Regions from separate parts of the Pseudomonas sp. X10 genome, predicted to be linked through region 2. Evidence: riboswitches for the same ligand, from Rfam matches in the RefSeq annotation. Region 2 holds a riboswitch; the other holds the start of a gene.

Region 1 (7,526 bases), 2.0 Mb from region 2:
CCAGGGCCAGATGCTCGACCTTGATACGCACCAGCAAGCCAGTGGATACGGCCGCCGAGTGAATGTCGGCGAAAGCGTTCTCCGACTCGTCCAGCAGAATCAGCAGCAGCGGGATGCCCAGGCCAGCACCGGCCAACGCCAGCAATAGCGCATTGACTTCGCCGCTCGGCGCGAAAGCCAGGGTATAGGCCACACCCAGGCTCATCAGCCAGCAGTTACCGATGAAATAACCCAGTGCTGTACCAGCGAACACCCGGCCAGCCCCTCGGGCGAAGCGCGAATAGTCGGCGATCAGCGGCAACCAGGACAACGGCATGGCGATGGCGATGTCGAAACCGACCGCCAGTGACAGCGAGCCATCCCCAGTGCGAGCCCAGAGCGCCGCCAGATCGGCCTTGGCGAACAGGTTCCAGGTCAGCCACAAGCAGGCGCCGAGCAGTAGCCAGATCCCCCATTTGCGCAAGACCTTGCGCACGAAGGTCAGCGGGCCGCAGATCGCCAGCAGGGTTGCCAAGGCACCGAAGCACAGGGTCCACAGCAACGGGCTGGTCCACAGACTGCCCTCGCCAAACGCACGGGCGCCCAGCAAGCTGGCCGCATCACGCATGACGATGATCTCGAACGACCCCCAACCGATCAGTTGCAGCAGGTTGAGCAGCGCCGGTAAACGCACGCCATGTCCCCCCAGGGTCAGACGCAAGGTACCCATCGCCGACAGGCCAGTGTCGCTGCCGATCACTCCGGCCGCCGCCAGCAACAACACGCCAACGGCAGTACCTAGGAAGATCGCCAGCAAAGCGCCGGCCAGGCCCAGGCCAGGGGCGAGCATGCCCCCGACCTGCAGGACCATCAGGCCGGTACCTAGGGAAAACCACAGGACGAACAGGTCACGGGCGCCAAACAGGCGTTGGCTGGCGGGGACCGGATGATTTGGGGAGAAATGACTGGGTGTGGTCACGGTGCAGTGCTCGACAGGATTATTGGGGAAACCCTATCGCGGGCAAGCCCGCCCCTACAGGTTCACTGGGCCTGTAGAAGCGGGCTTGCCCGCGATGCGGCCATTGGCCTCTGGATCAAACCTTCTGGTACAACTGGCTGCCTTCCTGGCGGAACCGCTCGGCCTGCTCACGCATGCCATCCTCGACCGCCACGTCCACCGCCGCGATGCGCTGGTTGGCGGCGTACTCACGCACTTCCTGGGTGATCTTCATCGAGCAGAACTTCGGCCCGCACATGGAGCAGAAGTGCGCGACCTTGGCCGACTCCTTGGGCAGGGTCTCGTCGTGGAAGGCCCGCGCGGTGTCCGGATCCAGGCCGAGGTTGAACTGGTCTTCCCAGCGGAACTCGAAACGCGCCTTGGACAACGCGTTGTCACGGATCTGCGCGCCAGGATGGCCTTTGGCGAGGTCGGCGGCATGGGCGGCAATCTTGTAGGTGATGATGCCGGTCTTGACGTCGTCCTTGTTCGGCAGGCCAAGGTGCTCCTTCGGCGTCACATAGCAAAGCATGGCGCAACCGAACCAGCCGATCATCGCCGCACCGATCCCGGAGGTAATGTGGTCGTAGCCTGGAGCGATGTCGGTGGTCAGCGGGCCGAGGGTATAGAACGGCGCCTCGTCGCAGCACTCCAGCTGCTTGTCCATGTTCTCCTTGATCAATTGCATCGGCACGTGGCCCGGGCCTTCGATCATGCACTGCACATCATGCTTCCAGGCGATCTTGGTCAACTCGCCAAGGGTTTCCAGCTCACCGAACTGCGCCTCGTCATTCGCGTCGGCGATCGAGCCGGGACGCAGGCCATCGCCCAGCGAGAAGCTGACGTCGTAGGCCTTCATGATTTCGCAGATTTCCTCGAAGTGGGTATAGAGGAAGTTCTCCTTGTGATGCGCAAGACACCACTTGGCCATGATCGAGCCGCCACGGCTGACGATGCCGGTGACCCGCTTGGCGGTCAGCGGCACGTAGCGCAGCAGCACCCCGGCGTGGATAGTGAAGTAGTCCACACCCTGCTCGGCCTGTTCGATCAGGGTGTCGCGGAACAGCTCCCAGGTCAGGTCCTCGGCAACGCCACCAACCTTCTCCAGGGCCTGGTAGATCGGCACGGTGCCGATCGGTACCGGCGAGTTGCGGATGATCCACTCGCGGGTCTCGTGGATGTGCTTGCCAGTGGACAGGTCCATGACCGTGTCCGAGCCCCAGCGGATACCCCAGGTCAGCTTGGCCACCTCTTCCTCGATGGAGGAACCCAAGGCGCTGTTGCCGATGTTGCCGTTGATCTTCACTAGGAAGTTGCGGCCGATGATCATCGGCTCAAGCTCGGTGTGGTTGATGTTCGCCGGGATGATCGCGCGGCCGCGGGCGATTTCCTCGCGGACGAACTCGGGGGTAATTTCCTTCGGGATGCTGGCGCCGAAACTGTGGCCTGGGTGCTGCTGGTCAAGCAAGCCGGCGGCGCGGGCTTCCTGCAGCTTCATGTTCTCGCGGATGGCGACGTATTCCATCTCAGCGGTGATGATGCCCTTGCGCGCATAGTGCATCTGGCTGACGTTGGCACCGGTCTTGGCCCGGCGCGGGTTACGTACGTGGGCGAAGCGCAGCTTGGTCAGCTCGGCGTCGTTCAGCCGCTGCTGGCCGAAGTTCGAGCTCAGGCCGGCCAGGCGTTCGGTGTCGCCGCGGGCGTCGATCCAGGCCGAGCGCACATCGCCCAGGCCTTTACGCACGTCGATGATGACCTCAGGGTCGGTGTAAGGGCCGGAAGTGTCGTAAACCAGCACAGGGGCATTGGCTTCACCGCCGAAGTCGGTGGGAGTGTCGTCCAGGCTGATCTCGCGCATCGGCACACGGATGTCAGGGCGCGAACCTTCGACATAAACCTTGCGCGAACGGGTGAAGGGTTGCACGGACTGCTGGTCGACCTGGGCGGACTCGCTCAGGTTGATCGTTTTTTCTTGTTTACTCATCACAGGCTCTCCAGACGGCTTCCTAGCAGTGGAATGTCGGGGGAGAACCTGAAAGACGCGGACACACCAGTGATGGTGCAGTGCCGGATACGCGGTGTGCCTTGAGCTTGCGAGCTGTTCGACATTCCCGGACCTGGCACAAGAGACTCGCCGGGAAAGCGAGAAATCTTGTTCCCTACGCAGGCGCTAACCTGATCAGGTTCAACGGGATCCGGAACTTTCCGATCTCAGCCTTTGCTTCAAGGCACCCCGACAAGAACGCGCCCAGTCTAGACTGGAGTGGTCATCAAAGCCAAGCGTGCAAGCACAGGGATGATGAATGGCGCAAAGGGTGGATTGTTGCCGGGTGCCGGCACCACTACACTGCCTGTCGCGCGATACTCATCAGTTCAGAAATTCTCTTACTCGTTCAAGGATTGCCTATGCTGCGCAAACTCTCACTGGCCATTGCCGTGTCTTGTGCTTCCAATGGAGTGGCCTGGGCAGTGGATGTGCCCACGACAGTGAAGACCGACCTGGTCAGCGTCTATCAGGAAGCGGTCGGCAACAACGCCGACCTGGCCGCAGCCCGCGCCGATTACGGCGCACGCCGCGAAGTCGTCCCGCAAGCCCGCGCAGGTCTGCTGCCGAATCTGTCGGCCGGCGCCGAGATGATGAACACTCGCACCAAGCTCGATGAACCGTCGATCACCTCCAACCGCAGCGGCAGTGCCTGGAGCGCCACCCTGTCCCAGCCGATCTTCCGCGCCGACCGCTGGTTCCAGTTGCAAGCGGCCGAAGCGGTCAACGAGCAAGCGGCCCTTGAACTGTCGGCGACCGAGCAGAACCTGATCCTGCAGAGCGCCGAGAGCTACTTCGCAGTGCTCCGCGCCCAGGACAATCTGGCCTCGACCAAGGCCGAAGAAGCGGCCTTCAAGCGCCAGCTCGACCAATCCAACGAACGCTTCGATGTCGGCCTCTCGGACAAGACCGACGTACTGCAGTCACAGGCCAGCTACGACACCGCCCGCGCCAACCGGATCATCGCCGAGCGCCAGGTGCAGGATGCCTTCGAAGCGCTGGTGACACTGACCAACCGCGAGTACGGCTCGCTGCAAGGCGTAGTTCACACCTTGCCCGTGCAGGTGCCGACGCCCAACGACGCCAAGGCCTGGGTCGAGACCGCCGCACGCCAGAACCTCAACCTGCTGGCCACCAACCACGCTGTCACTGCAGCCGAGGAGACCCTGCGCCAACGCAAGGCCGGCCACGCCCCGACCCTCGATGCAGTGGCCCGCTACCAGCGGGGCGACAATGACAACCTTGGCTTCACCAACCCCGCGCCGCAGCCCGGCGTACGCTACAGTGGCGATGTGGAGCAGACCAGTATCGGCCTGCAGTTGAACATCCCGATCTACAGCGGCGGCCTGACCAGCTCCCAGGTCCGCGAGGCCTACCAGCGCCTGAACCAGACCGAGCAACAGCGCGAAAGCCTACGCCGCCAGGTGGTGGAAAACACCCGTAACCTGCACCGCGCGGTGAACACCGATGTAGAGCAAGTGCAGGCGCGCAAACAGTCGATCATTTCCAACCAGAGTGCCTTGGAAGCCACCGAGATCGGCTACCAGGTCGGCACCCGCAACATCGTCGACGTGCTGGATGCACAGCGCCAGCTGTACACCTCGGTTCGCGACTACAACAACAGCCGCTACGACTACATCCTCGACAACCTGCGCCTGAAGCAAGCTGCCGGCACCCTGAGCCCCCAGGACCTGCAGGATCTGGGTCGCTACCTGAAGGCCGACTACAACCCGGACAAGGACTTCCTGCCACCGGACCTGGCGGAAGCGGCGGCGAAGAACTTCGAGCGGCGGCCGTGAAGGACCGCCAATCACTCACCTGAGGCGTGTGATCGCCGCTCTACCGGTACGCCGATTCGGCGCCAGACTGGTCCGTGATGGGCCAGTGCAGGCAGCAAGTCAGCAAGGCGAGGGCGTTGCCCTCGACCGCTGGCTCCTACTCGCTCTAGATCAAGCGCCCCAGCCCATCCAGCAAGCGCTGCAACGCCCCCTGGTTGGCCTGCATCACCGCCCTGCCCGCCTCCCCCATGCGCTGGGCATCCTGGGGCAGTTCGATCAACCGGCGCACCGCCGTGGCCAGGCCTTCGGCATCGTCGACCTCCTGTAAGGCGCCCGCCTCGCGCAGCATCGCAGCGATCTCCAGGAAGTTGAACAGGTGCGGCCCACTGATCACCGGCAATGACAAGGCCGCCGGCTCCAGCAGGTTGTGCCCGCCGTTGGGCACCAGGCTGCCACCGACGAAGGCAATGTCGGCCAGCGCATAGAGGAACAGCAACTCGCCCATGGTGTCGCCAAGCAGCACCTGGGTTTGCGCCTCGACTGCCGCGCCGGAGGAGCGCCGCACCGTGGCGAATTGCTCACGGCACTGCGCATGCACCGAATCGAAACGCTCCGGATGCCGAGGCACCAGGATCAGCAAGGCATCGCCATGGCTCTGGAGCAGTTGCTGATGGGCAGCCAGGATCACCGCGTCCTCGCCTTCATGGGTGCTCGCCGCGATCCACACCGGGCGCTGCACAGCGCCCCACTGCTCGCGCAATTGCCGGGCGCGAGGCAGAAGTTGTTCGTCGATCTTCAGGTCGAATTTGATCGAGCCTGTCACCTGCACGCTCTCGGGACGTGCGCCCAGGTTGCGGAAGCGCTCGGCCTCAGCCTCGGTCTGCACGGCGATCAGGCTCATCTCGGCAAGCATTGGCCGGGTCAGCCCGGCGAAACGTGCATAGCCCCGGGCGGAGCGCTCAGACAGCCGGGCATTGGCCAGGGCCACCGGGATGCCGCGCTTGACGCACTGGTGGATATGGTTGGGCCACAGCTCGGTTTCCATGATGATGCCCAGGCGTGGACGGATATGGTCGAGGAAACGGCCGGATGCCCATGGCAGATCATAGGGTAGGTAGCAGTGCTGGATACGCGGCTCGTTGCCGAACAGGGCGCGGATTCGCTCCGAACCGGTCGGGGTCATGCAGGTAATGGTGATCGGCAAATCTGGGTACGCCTGCAGCAGGGCCCGCACCATGGGCGCAGCAGCGATACTTTCGCCCACCGACACAGCATGAACCCAGATACCGCCCTGTTGCATCGATGGCAGCTTGAAGGCGAAGCGCTCGGCAATCCGCTGGCCGTAGGCTGGAGCCTTGCGCGCACGCAGGAACAGGCGCAGCGCAACCAGCGGCAGGCCCAGGTGAAACAGCAGGGTATAGAGGGGTCTATTCATGGTGGTGCAGTGTACTAGCCTATGGCTCTCAAGTGCACAGCGAAGCGCTCGGCCAGCCATTGTGCCGCAGGGCCCAAAGGTTCGTCGCGGCGCCAGGCCAGCTCCACCACCAGGGCCGGCGGTCGCCACTCGCTGGGCAACTCGACCATCTGCGTCTGGTACGTCGGGTACTGCACCACATGCCGCGGCAACCAGGCCCAGCCCAGGCCACGCATCAACAATTCGGCCATGGCGTAGAAACTGTCCGCGCGCCAGATCTGCGGACTGATCGCTTCGCCGCCCGGGTAGTCGCTCTGCTGCGGTGTGATCAATAACTGACGGTAGCGGGCCAGTTGCTGGCGGGTGACCCGCGGCTCGCCGGCCAGTGGATGATCCACGGCGCAAACCGTGACCATTTCCACGCTGCCCAGGGCCCGGCGCTCCAAGGACGCGGGCATGCGCTCATGGTGGAAGAACAGCCCCAGGTCAGCGCGACGTTCTACCAATTTGCGCGCCACATCGCCTTGAGCGCCGCTGGCCAGTTGCACTTCGAGCAAAGGGAAGCGGGTGGCCAGCTCATCAAGGCTGTCGATCACTGGCTGATAAGGCATGGCTTCATCCTGGGCCACCCGCAGCAAGGCCTCCTGCCCACGCATCAGCGCCAGCGCCCGACCGTCCAGGCGCTCGCACTGGCGCAGCAGTTCGCGGGCATCTTCCAGCAAGGCGGCGCCCTTTTCGGTCAGGCGGGGCTGACGGCCACTGCTGCGCTCGAACAGGGTGACGCCCAGGTCCGCCTCCAGCAGGGCGATGGCGCTGCTCACTGCTGACTGCGCTTTGCGCTGCTCGCGAGCGACAGCCGAGAACGAACGTAACTCGGCCACCCGCACAAAGAGGCGCAGTTGCTCCAGATTCCAATGCTCCGCCATGCAACCTATCTCCATTAAAGATAGGTAATGACTTTACCCCATCCAGGTAATGCCTAAAATGCCTGCCTAGCAACCGAGGACCATCCCCCATGAACGCCTACACCTACCTGGCCATCGCCATCTGCGCCGAAGTCGTCGCCACTGCCTCGATGAAAGCGGTCAAAGGCCTGAGCACGCCACTACCGCTGCTGCTGATGGTCTGCGGCTATACCGTGGCGTTCTGGATGCTGACCCTGGTGGTGCGCAGCATTCCCGTGGGCATTGCCTATGCCATCTGGTCAGGCCTGGGCATCGTCCTGATCAGTGTGGCGGCTTTGATCATCTATGGGCAGAAGCTGGACACTCCGGCCATGCTCGGCATGGCCATGATCGTCGGAGGCGTGGTCGT
Region 2 (7,526 bases):
ATCCTCTGCTATCCGCTCTCCCTGAGCGCACGTCATCTGGAAAGGAGGCTGCATGCCCCTGCTTAGCGTTTGCGCATTACACAAGTACTACGGCGACAACCACGTGCTCAAAGGTGTCGACCTGAACATCGAAGAAGGCGAAGTGGTCGCCATCATCGGTCGCAGCGGCTCCGGCAAGAGCACCTTGCTGCGCACCCTTAATGGCTTGGAGTCGATCAGCGACGGCGTGATCGAAGTGGACGGGGAATACCTCGACGCCAGCCGCGCCGACCTGCGCGCTTTGCGCCAGAAGGTCGGCATGGTGTTCCAGCAGTTCAACCTGTTCCCCCACCTGACCGTGGGCGAGAACGTCATGCTCGCGCCCCAGGTGGTGAAGAAGACCAGCAAGGCTGAAGCTCGCAAGCTGGCCGAACAGATGCTTGCCCGGGTCGGCCTGGCGGAGAAGATCGATGCCTACCCCGACCGCCTCTCCGGTGGCCAGCAACAACGCGTCGCGATTGCCCGCGCCCTGGCCATGTCGCCCAAGGTGCTGCTGTGTGACGAAATCACCTCGGCGCTGGATCCGGAGCTGGTCAACGAGGTGCTCGGTGTGGTGCGTCAACTGGCCAAGGAAGGCATGACCCTGATCATGGTCACCCACGAGATGCGCTTTGCCCGGGAGGTGGGGGACAAGTTGGTGTTCATGCACCATGGCAAGGTGCATGAAGTGGGTGACCCCCGGGAGTTGTTCGCTGCGCCCAAGACACCGGAGTTGGCGAACTTCATCGGAGCGGTACAGGCCTGACCTGGCGGTAGGCGTGCCCCGTAATGCTCAGCGAATGGCCACGGGGTTGACGTTCACCTGGGTCGAGCCCTTGTACAGCGGCTGGCCCAGCACGAAGAGGAACTCGAAGGCCTTGTCGCGCACCAGGGCCCGGGTGTCGATCAGTTCCAGGTTGTAGATGCCGCGCTTGGCGAGCATGAACTGGTTGACCGGGAACTCTTCACCCGTCGGGTTGGGGTACACCTCCGACGCCCAGGTGTCGCCGCCGAAGGCAACGATCCCCTGGTCGGCCAGCCACTGGGCGGCAGGCAGATCGATGCCCGGCTCGGTGGCGAGGAACTGCTGGTTGTCCTTGCCGATCAGCTCCAGCCAGCCGGTGTTGAACAACACCACATCGCCCTTGCGCAGGGTGATGCCTTGCTTCTTCAGCACCGCCTTGACGTCGTCGACGGTAAACGAAGTACCGCCGGGCACGATGGCCTTGCCGTAATGGACGGTCATGTCCAGCACCACGCCGCGGGTGACCATCGGCGGCACCTTCTCGACGCCCAGCTTGGTGACGCCTTCGACCGTGACGAAGTCGGCGGCTTTGTTGCCGTTGTAGTAGACGTTGTCGATGCCGATATGGCCGATGCCGTTGAGCTGGGTGCCGACGCCGGTCCAGCCGTTGACCAGTTCATCGTTGAAGCTGAACTTGTTCACTCCCAGGGTCTGCCCGGCCTGTTCGCCGGGCTGGATGTTGTAGAGGTGGAAGCTGCGGTGACGGAAGGCCGGCAGGTCCCTGCTCACTGGCACGCCCAGGGAGTAGGTTTTGCCGGTAGTGACCAGGCCGATGGCCTTCTTCACGACCTCGGGGGTGAGCAGATTGGCAGCACCGATCTCGTCGTCCGGGCCATAGGGGGCTGGGTACCAGTCGGCGGCCAGGGCAGTGTGGGCGGTGGCCGTCAACGCGGCGGCGAGCAGCAGGGGCTTGAAGCGTTTCATAGGGTTCTTTCCTTGGGCAGATCAGTGGGCCGTACCGGCCAACGTGGGGTAGTCGGTCAGGCCCTTGGCGTCGCCGCGTTGCAGCGGTTGGCGCAGAGGCTCGCAAAGGCACTGAGGGTGAGGGCAAACGAGGCAAGCGGAAGGGGCATGGGAATCACCTGTCGAAATGGATGGGTGGATTCTCGGCATGCACGGCCAGCGGAAAAAGCGGCCTTGGGGACAATGACTTTTGACTCAGGGGCAAGAACCGATGGCAGATGAAGTCTTGCCTGACGTATGCGGCTCGGGGTGGGCTTGCAGGAGGGCCGGGCTGGCACGACCTAGGACGGCGGCCCGGGATACTTTAGTGGCGCCAGCGCCGACGCCTCGCGGGCAAGCCCGCTCCTACAGGGCTTGCATACCTTGATACCTGCAATCGACAGTGTCGTTTGGCCTTACACCTTGCCTGGTTGCGTGCGCTGCGCCATCCGGCACCTTGGCCAGTGCCTGCCAGGCGGCTGCCGGCGGTCTCGCCCAAGGTGATGCCGAGGTTGAAGGCGGAGATGTTCAGGCCCGAGGCGAAATCCACGGCCCTGGGTGTGTAGCGCTCGGCGGTGTCGAGCATGCCGGCCTGGAAGCCCGGGGTCATACCAAAGGCCAGCACGCCCCAGACGAACAACAGCACCACCATCGCCACCGGCGAAGACAGGGACAGGCCCAAGAGCACCAGGGTCGCCGCCAGCAATACGAACAGCAGACGCAGGGCGCGCTGCCAACCGAGGCGGTCGGCCAGGCGTCCGCCGGCCAAGTTGCCGATCAGCGTGGCGACGCCGAACACCACCAGTAGGCTGCTGGCGGTAGCCGAGGAGAAGCCGGTGATGTCGGTGAGGATCGGGGTGAGGAAGGTGAAGGCTGCAAAGCTGGCGCCAAAGCCGAGGATGGTCATCAGCATCATCGACCAGATCGCCGGCTGCCCAAGGGCAGCCAGTTGGGTGCGCAGGCATTGCCCGGCTGGCCAACTTTCATGTTGGTGCGGATATCCAGGCGGGGCGCCTGGTGCCGTTGCTGGAGGATTTCGACAGTGGCGAGCAAGACACCCTGCACGCGGTGTTCATCGGGCCGGGCCGGCAGTTGCCGCAGCGGGTGAGGGTGTTCATCGATTTTCTCGTGGAGCGGCTGGACGTACGGTATTTCAACTGATCGGACCCAAGACGCGACATGGGGGCGGCGGTGGTGACAATACCCTGCACCTGCTGTATACATGAGCACCACCAAGGGGAGCCCGGCAACGGGCTGAGAAACCGCTGGCAGCTGCAGCGCGGTGACCCTTCGAACCTGATCCGGATCATGCCGGCGAAGGGATGGGATTTCGGACCTGCCTTTTTGCCGGCCTCACTGCGAGGCCGCTCCATGCCCCAGGCAACGGTCTCGCTGTCACCTCACAGAGGACAGCACCATGACCGAACGCTTCACTGAAACCCTGCGCCGCCAGAGCGAGCCAACCTGGTCGGCCGCTGTTGGGCACCGCTTTGTCAGCCAGTTGTTCGACGGCAGCGTGCCGGACCCTGTCATGGTCCGCTACCTGGTGCAGGACCATCGTTTTCTCGACAGCTTCCTAACCCTCCTGGGCGCCGCCATCGCCACGGCGGACACCTTCGAGGCACGTCTGCGCTTCGGGCGTTTCGCAGGGATGATCTCGGGCGAGGAGAACACCTATTTCCTGCGCGCCTTCGAGGCTCTGGGCGTCAGCGAGGCGCAGCGCAGCGAGCCGCAGGACACGGTGCCCACCGCCGGCTTCAAGGCGATCATGCGCGAGGCAGCGGCCACCCGCTCGTATGCCGCTGCGTTGGCCGTGCTCAATGTCGCCGAAGGCTTGTACCTGGACTGGGCGCTCAAGGCGCCGCAGCCATTGCCGGAGAACTTCGTTTACGCCGAGTGGATCACCTTGCACGACAACCCGGCATTCCGTGACTTCGTGGCCTTCCTGCAGGCGGAACTGGATCGGGTCGGGCCGAAGGAGGTTGCGATCAGCACCGATTTCTTCCTGCGCACGGTGGCACTGGAGCTTGAGTTCTTCGATGCCGTCTACGACGAGGAGGTATGAGCATGGACATCTTCGAGCGTCTCAAGGCTGCAGCGGCGCCGCAATGGAACAGTTATGTCGACCACGCCTTCGTGCGCCAGATGGGCGAAGGCACCTTGGGCGAGAGTGCCTTCCGTACCTACCTGGTGCAGGACTACCTGTTCCTGATCCAGTTCGCCCGGGCCTGGGCACTGGCGGCCTACAAGAGCCGGCGCCCCTCGGATATCCGCGCGGCACAGGCGGGCCTGGCGGCGATCCTCGACGAGACCGACCTGCACCTGCGTTTGTGCGCCCGCTGGGGCTTGTCGCAGGCGGATATCGAGGCGGCACCGGAGCATCAGGCGACGGTGGCCTATACCCGTTTCGTGCTCGATTGCGGCGCTGCGGGCGACCTGCTCGACCTGCACGTAGCCCTTGCGCCGTGCGTGATCGGCTATGCGGAAATTGGCCGCAAGCTGTCGACCGGTATCGCTGACCTAGCGGCGCACCCTTACCGCGAGTGGATTGGCGAATATGCCGGAGAGGCTTACCAGGGCGTCGCAGACGCGGCGCGCAAGCACCTGGACGAATTGGCGGCGCGCAGCATGACCGAGCAGCGCTTTGTCGAACTGGCGGCGATCTTTGCCCAGGCCTCGAAACTGGAGGCCGACTTCTGGCAAATGGGCCTGGATGGTGCGAACTAGGCACGCCATGTCGCCCTGGCCCTACGGTCGACGCTGCAGGGGGTAGGCGCCAGCGTCATCAGCTGGCGATGCGTCGGCATCAGCGCATGCGGCCCATCGTCAGTTGACTGCGCAGATCATCAAGGCGCCTCTCCATTGCCCTGGCGTGCGCCATGCCCCGTATCCGGGCCTTCCTGCAACGCCTCGATGAACACCGCCTCGGCCCGGCTCATGCGCTGATCCCGGTTCCACAACAGGTGGATGTCCACATCGGCGATCCCTTCATGCGGCGGCAGCCGCCAGAGCAAGCCTGCTTCCACATCGGCCGCCACCACATGCTCGGGCAGGCAGCCGATGCCGAAGCCGGCGATCACCAGCCGGCGCACTTCCTCCAGGCTTGGCGACGACGCGACGATGCGTCCGCTGAAGCCTTGCTGGTCGCGGAAGATGGTCAGCGGCGAGAGCATGCCGCCGATCTGGTCGCTGGTGAAGCTGACGAAGTTTTCACGTTGCAGGTCGCCCCCGGCGATATCGCTCTTGCCGAACAGGCCGTGGTGCTTGCCGCAGAAGAAGGCGTAGCGCTGACGCAGGAACAGGCGCTGCTCCAGACGTGGCTGGGGCTGGCGGTTGAGGCTCAGGCCGAGGGTGGCGGTTTTTTCCTGCAGGGCGCTGACGATGTCGGAGCTGCGCATCACATCGATCTCCAGATCGACCCGCGGGTGCTGGCGGTGAAAGCTGGCGAGAAAGTCATCGAAGCGCTCGGAGCAGATGCGGCTGATCATCAACAGACGCACTTTGCCGATCAGTTCGTCGCCGGGTTGTTCGAGCACGCCACTGAGCTGTGACATCTGCCCATAGACCTCGCCGGCCAAGTGGAAGATCTGCTCGCCCACCTCGGTCAGGGCAAAACGTGGGCCGCGGCGGGCGATGAGCTGGCGACCGAGCTGTTCCTCCAGGCGCTTGAGGGCCTGGCTCACCGCCGGTTGGGTCAGGTGCAGGCGCGCGGCGGCACGGCTGATGCTCAGCTCCTGGCCGATCACGCGGAAGGTGCGCAGCAGGTTCCAGTCGAGGCGGTCGTTGAGCAGGCGGTCGGACATGGCAGTCTCGCGATAATAAATGGGCGTTATAGTTGAAATAATAAATAGAAAATTGACTAATTATAGCCCCGCGACGATAAATCCTTTCCAGACAGGCGCCATCCAGAGCGCTTCCGTGACCCTTACTCCTGCCAGAAAAAAACAAGCAAAGGAGCCTGACCCATGAAGCCCTCCGCTTCGCCCCAACCGCGCCGGGCCGCGGCCGCCGCATTCATCGGCACCATGATCGAGTGGTACGACTTCTACATCTACGCCACCGCCGCAGCGTTGGTGTTCGGTGCCTTGTTCTTCCCTTCCGACGACCCTCTGTTCAGCACCATGGCGGCGTTCGGCACCTTCGCCGTAGGCTTCTTCGCCCGGCCGCTGGGCGGCATCGTTTTCGGCCATATCGGCGACCGTATCGGCCGCAAGAAGTCGCTGGTCATCACCTTACTGATGATGGGCGTGGTCACCGTGTGCATCGGCCTGTTGCCGACCTACGCGCAGATCGGCGCCACCGCGCCGGTGCTGCTGATCCTCCTGCGTATCGTCCAGGGTATCGCCGTGGGCGGGGAGTGGGGCGGGGCGGTACTGATGGCTGGTGAACATGCACCCAAGGGCCGGCGTAATTTCTTCGCCTCCTTCGCCCAGTTGGGCAGTCCGGCTGGCTTGATTCTTTCGCTGCTGGCTTTCAGCGCGGTGACCCGCCTGCCAGAAGAAGACCTGATGAGCTGGGGCTGGCGCTTGCCGTTCCTGGCCAGCGCACTGTTGTTGGTGGTCGGGTTGGCGATCCGTCTGGGCGTCAATGAATCGCCGGAGTTCATCGCCAGCCGCGAGCAGGCCAGCAAGACGGTGCGCAAGGAGCAGGCACCGGTGCTGGAAGTGCTACGTAGCGCCTGGCGGCCGCTGTTGCTGTGCATCGGTGCCAATACCCTGGGCATTGCCGGTGTGTACTTCACCAATACTTTCATGATCGCCTACAGCACCCAACAGCTCGGTTTGCCGCGCTCGCTGATCCTCGAGTGTTTGTTCGTGGTGGCAGTCATCCAGTTCTGCGTGCAACCGCTGGCCGCCTGGTTCTCCGAGAAGCTCGGCGCCACGCGTTTCCTGTGCCTGATGTCGTTGCTGGCGATGGCCTCGCCGTACCCGATGTTCGTGCTGGTCAGCTCCGGCCAGGCGCCGCTGATCATCCTCGGCATCGCTCTGGCGGCGGCGTGCATGGCGTCCTTCTATGCGGTGATCGCCGGCTACGTCAGTGGCATGTTCGAGACCCGCGTGCGCTACACCGCGATTTCCATGGCTTATCAGATTTGCGGTGCGATCGCTGGCGGCTTGACCCCGCTGATCGGCACCTGGCTGGCGCATAGCTTTTCCGGGCAATGGTGGCCGATGGCGCTGTTCTACAGCGTGATCGCGGGCATTTCCCTGGCTTGCGTGTTGGCTCTGTCGCGCCGTTATGCCAATGCCCGGCGCCTGGAACTGGCCTGATCGACTGATTCGAATACTGGAGTACTTGCAATGTTGAAGAGCAATGGCCAACGCCTGTGGGCGAGCCTGATGGCTATGGCCGAAGTCGGCGCCACCGCCCGTGGCGGTAGCTGCCGTCTGGCTTTGAGCGAGGAAGACAAGGCCGGCCGCGAGCTGTTCGGCCACTGGTGCCGCGAGGCCGGCCTGAGCCTGTCGGTGGATGCCATCGGCAACCTGTTCGCCCGCCGTGCCGGCACCGACCCGGACGCCGCGCCAGTGATGATGGGCAGCCACCTGGACACACAGCCTGAAGGTGGCCGCTTCGATGGCGTATATGGCGTGCTGGCTGGACTTGAGGTGGTGCGCTGCCTCAACGACCTTGGCATTCAGACCCGCAAACCGCTAGAGATCGCGGTCTGGACCAACGAAGAGGGCGCGCGTTTCACCCCAGCCATGTTCGGTTCGGCGGTGTTTACCGGCAGCCTGGCCTTGGGGGATGCCCTGGCGATCCG

What was found. A riboswitch is a leader RNA that binds a small molecule or an ion and turns the genes downstream of it on or off. The one in region 2 is predicted to bind thiamine pyrophosphate.
Region 1: linked by a shared signal. The riboswitch ahead of thiC (phosphomethylpyrimidine synthase ThiC) and the one ahead of ACYU03_RS14605 (TenA family protein) in region 2 are both predicted to bind thiamine pyrophosphate.

The regions. Positions count from the first base shown of each region.
Region 1 covers NZ_CM142677.1:5,183,038-5,190,563, forward strand. Annotated here, with positions in the region: gene cytX (putative hydroxymethylpyrimidine transporter CytX) at 1-958, opposite strand, end outside; gene thiC (phosphomethylpyrimidine synthase ThiC) at 1,074-2,960, opposite strand; TPP riboswitch at 3,116-3,222, opposite strand; gene ACYU03_RS23610 (TolC family outer membrane protein) at 3,383-4,819, shown strand; gene waaA (lipid IV(A) 3-deoxy-D-manno-octulosonic acid transferase) at 4,965-6,233, opposite strand; gene ACYU03_RS23620 (LysR family transcriptional regulator) at 6,248-7,138, opposite strand; gene ACYU03_RS23625 (DMT family transporter) at 7,228-7,526, shown strand, end outside.
Region 2 covers NZ_CM142677.1:3,201,532-3,209,057, reverse strand. Annotated here, with positions in the region: gene ACYU03_RS14630 (amino acid ABC transporter permease) at 1-66, shown strand, start outside; gene ACYU03_RS14625 (amino acid ABC transporter ATP-binding protein) at 53-784, shown strand; gene ACYU03_RS14620 (cyclase family protein) at 812-1,747, opposite strand; gene ACYU03_RS14615 (MFS transporter) at 2,091-2,726, opposite strand; gene ACYU03_RS14610 (hypothetical protein) at 2,783-2,926, shown strand; TPP riboswitch at 2,991-3,105, shown strand; gene ACYU03_RS14605 (TenA family protein) at 3,183-3,830, shown strand; gene tenA (thiaminase II) at 3,827-4,492, shown strand; gene ACYU03_RS14595 (LysR family transcriptional regulator) at 4,612-5,568, opposite strand; gene ACYU03_RS14590 (MFS transporter) at 5,731-7,035, shown strand; gene ACYU03_RS14585 (Zn-dependent hydrolase) at 7,066-7,526, shown strand, end outside.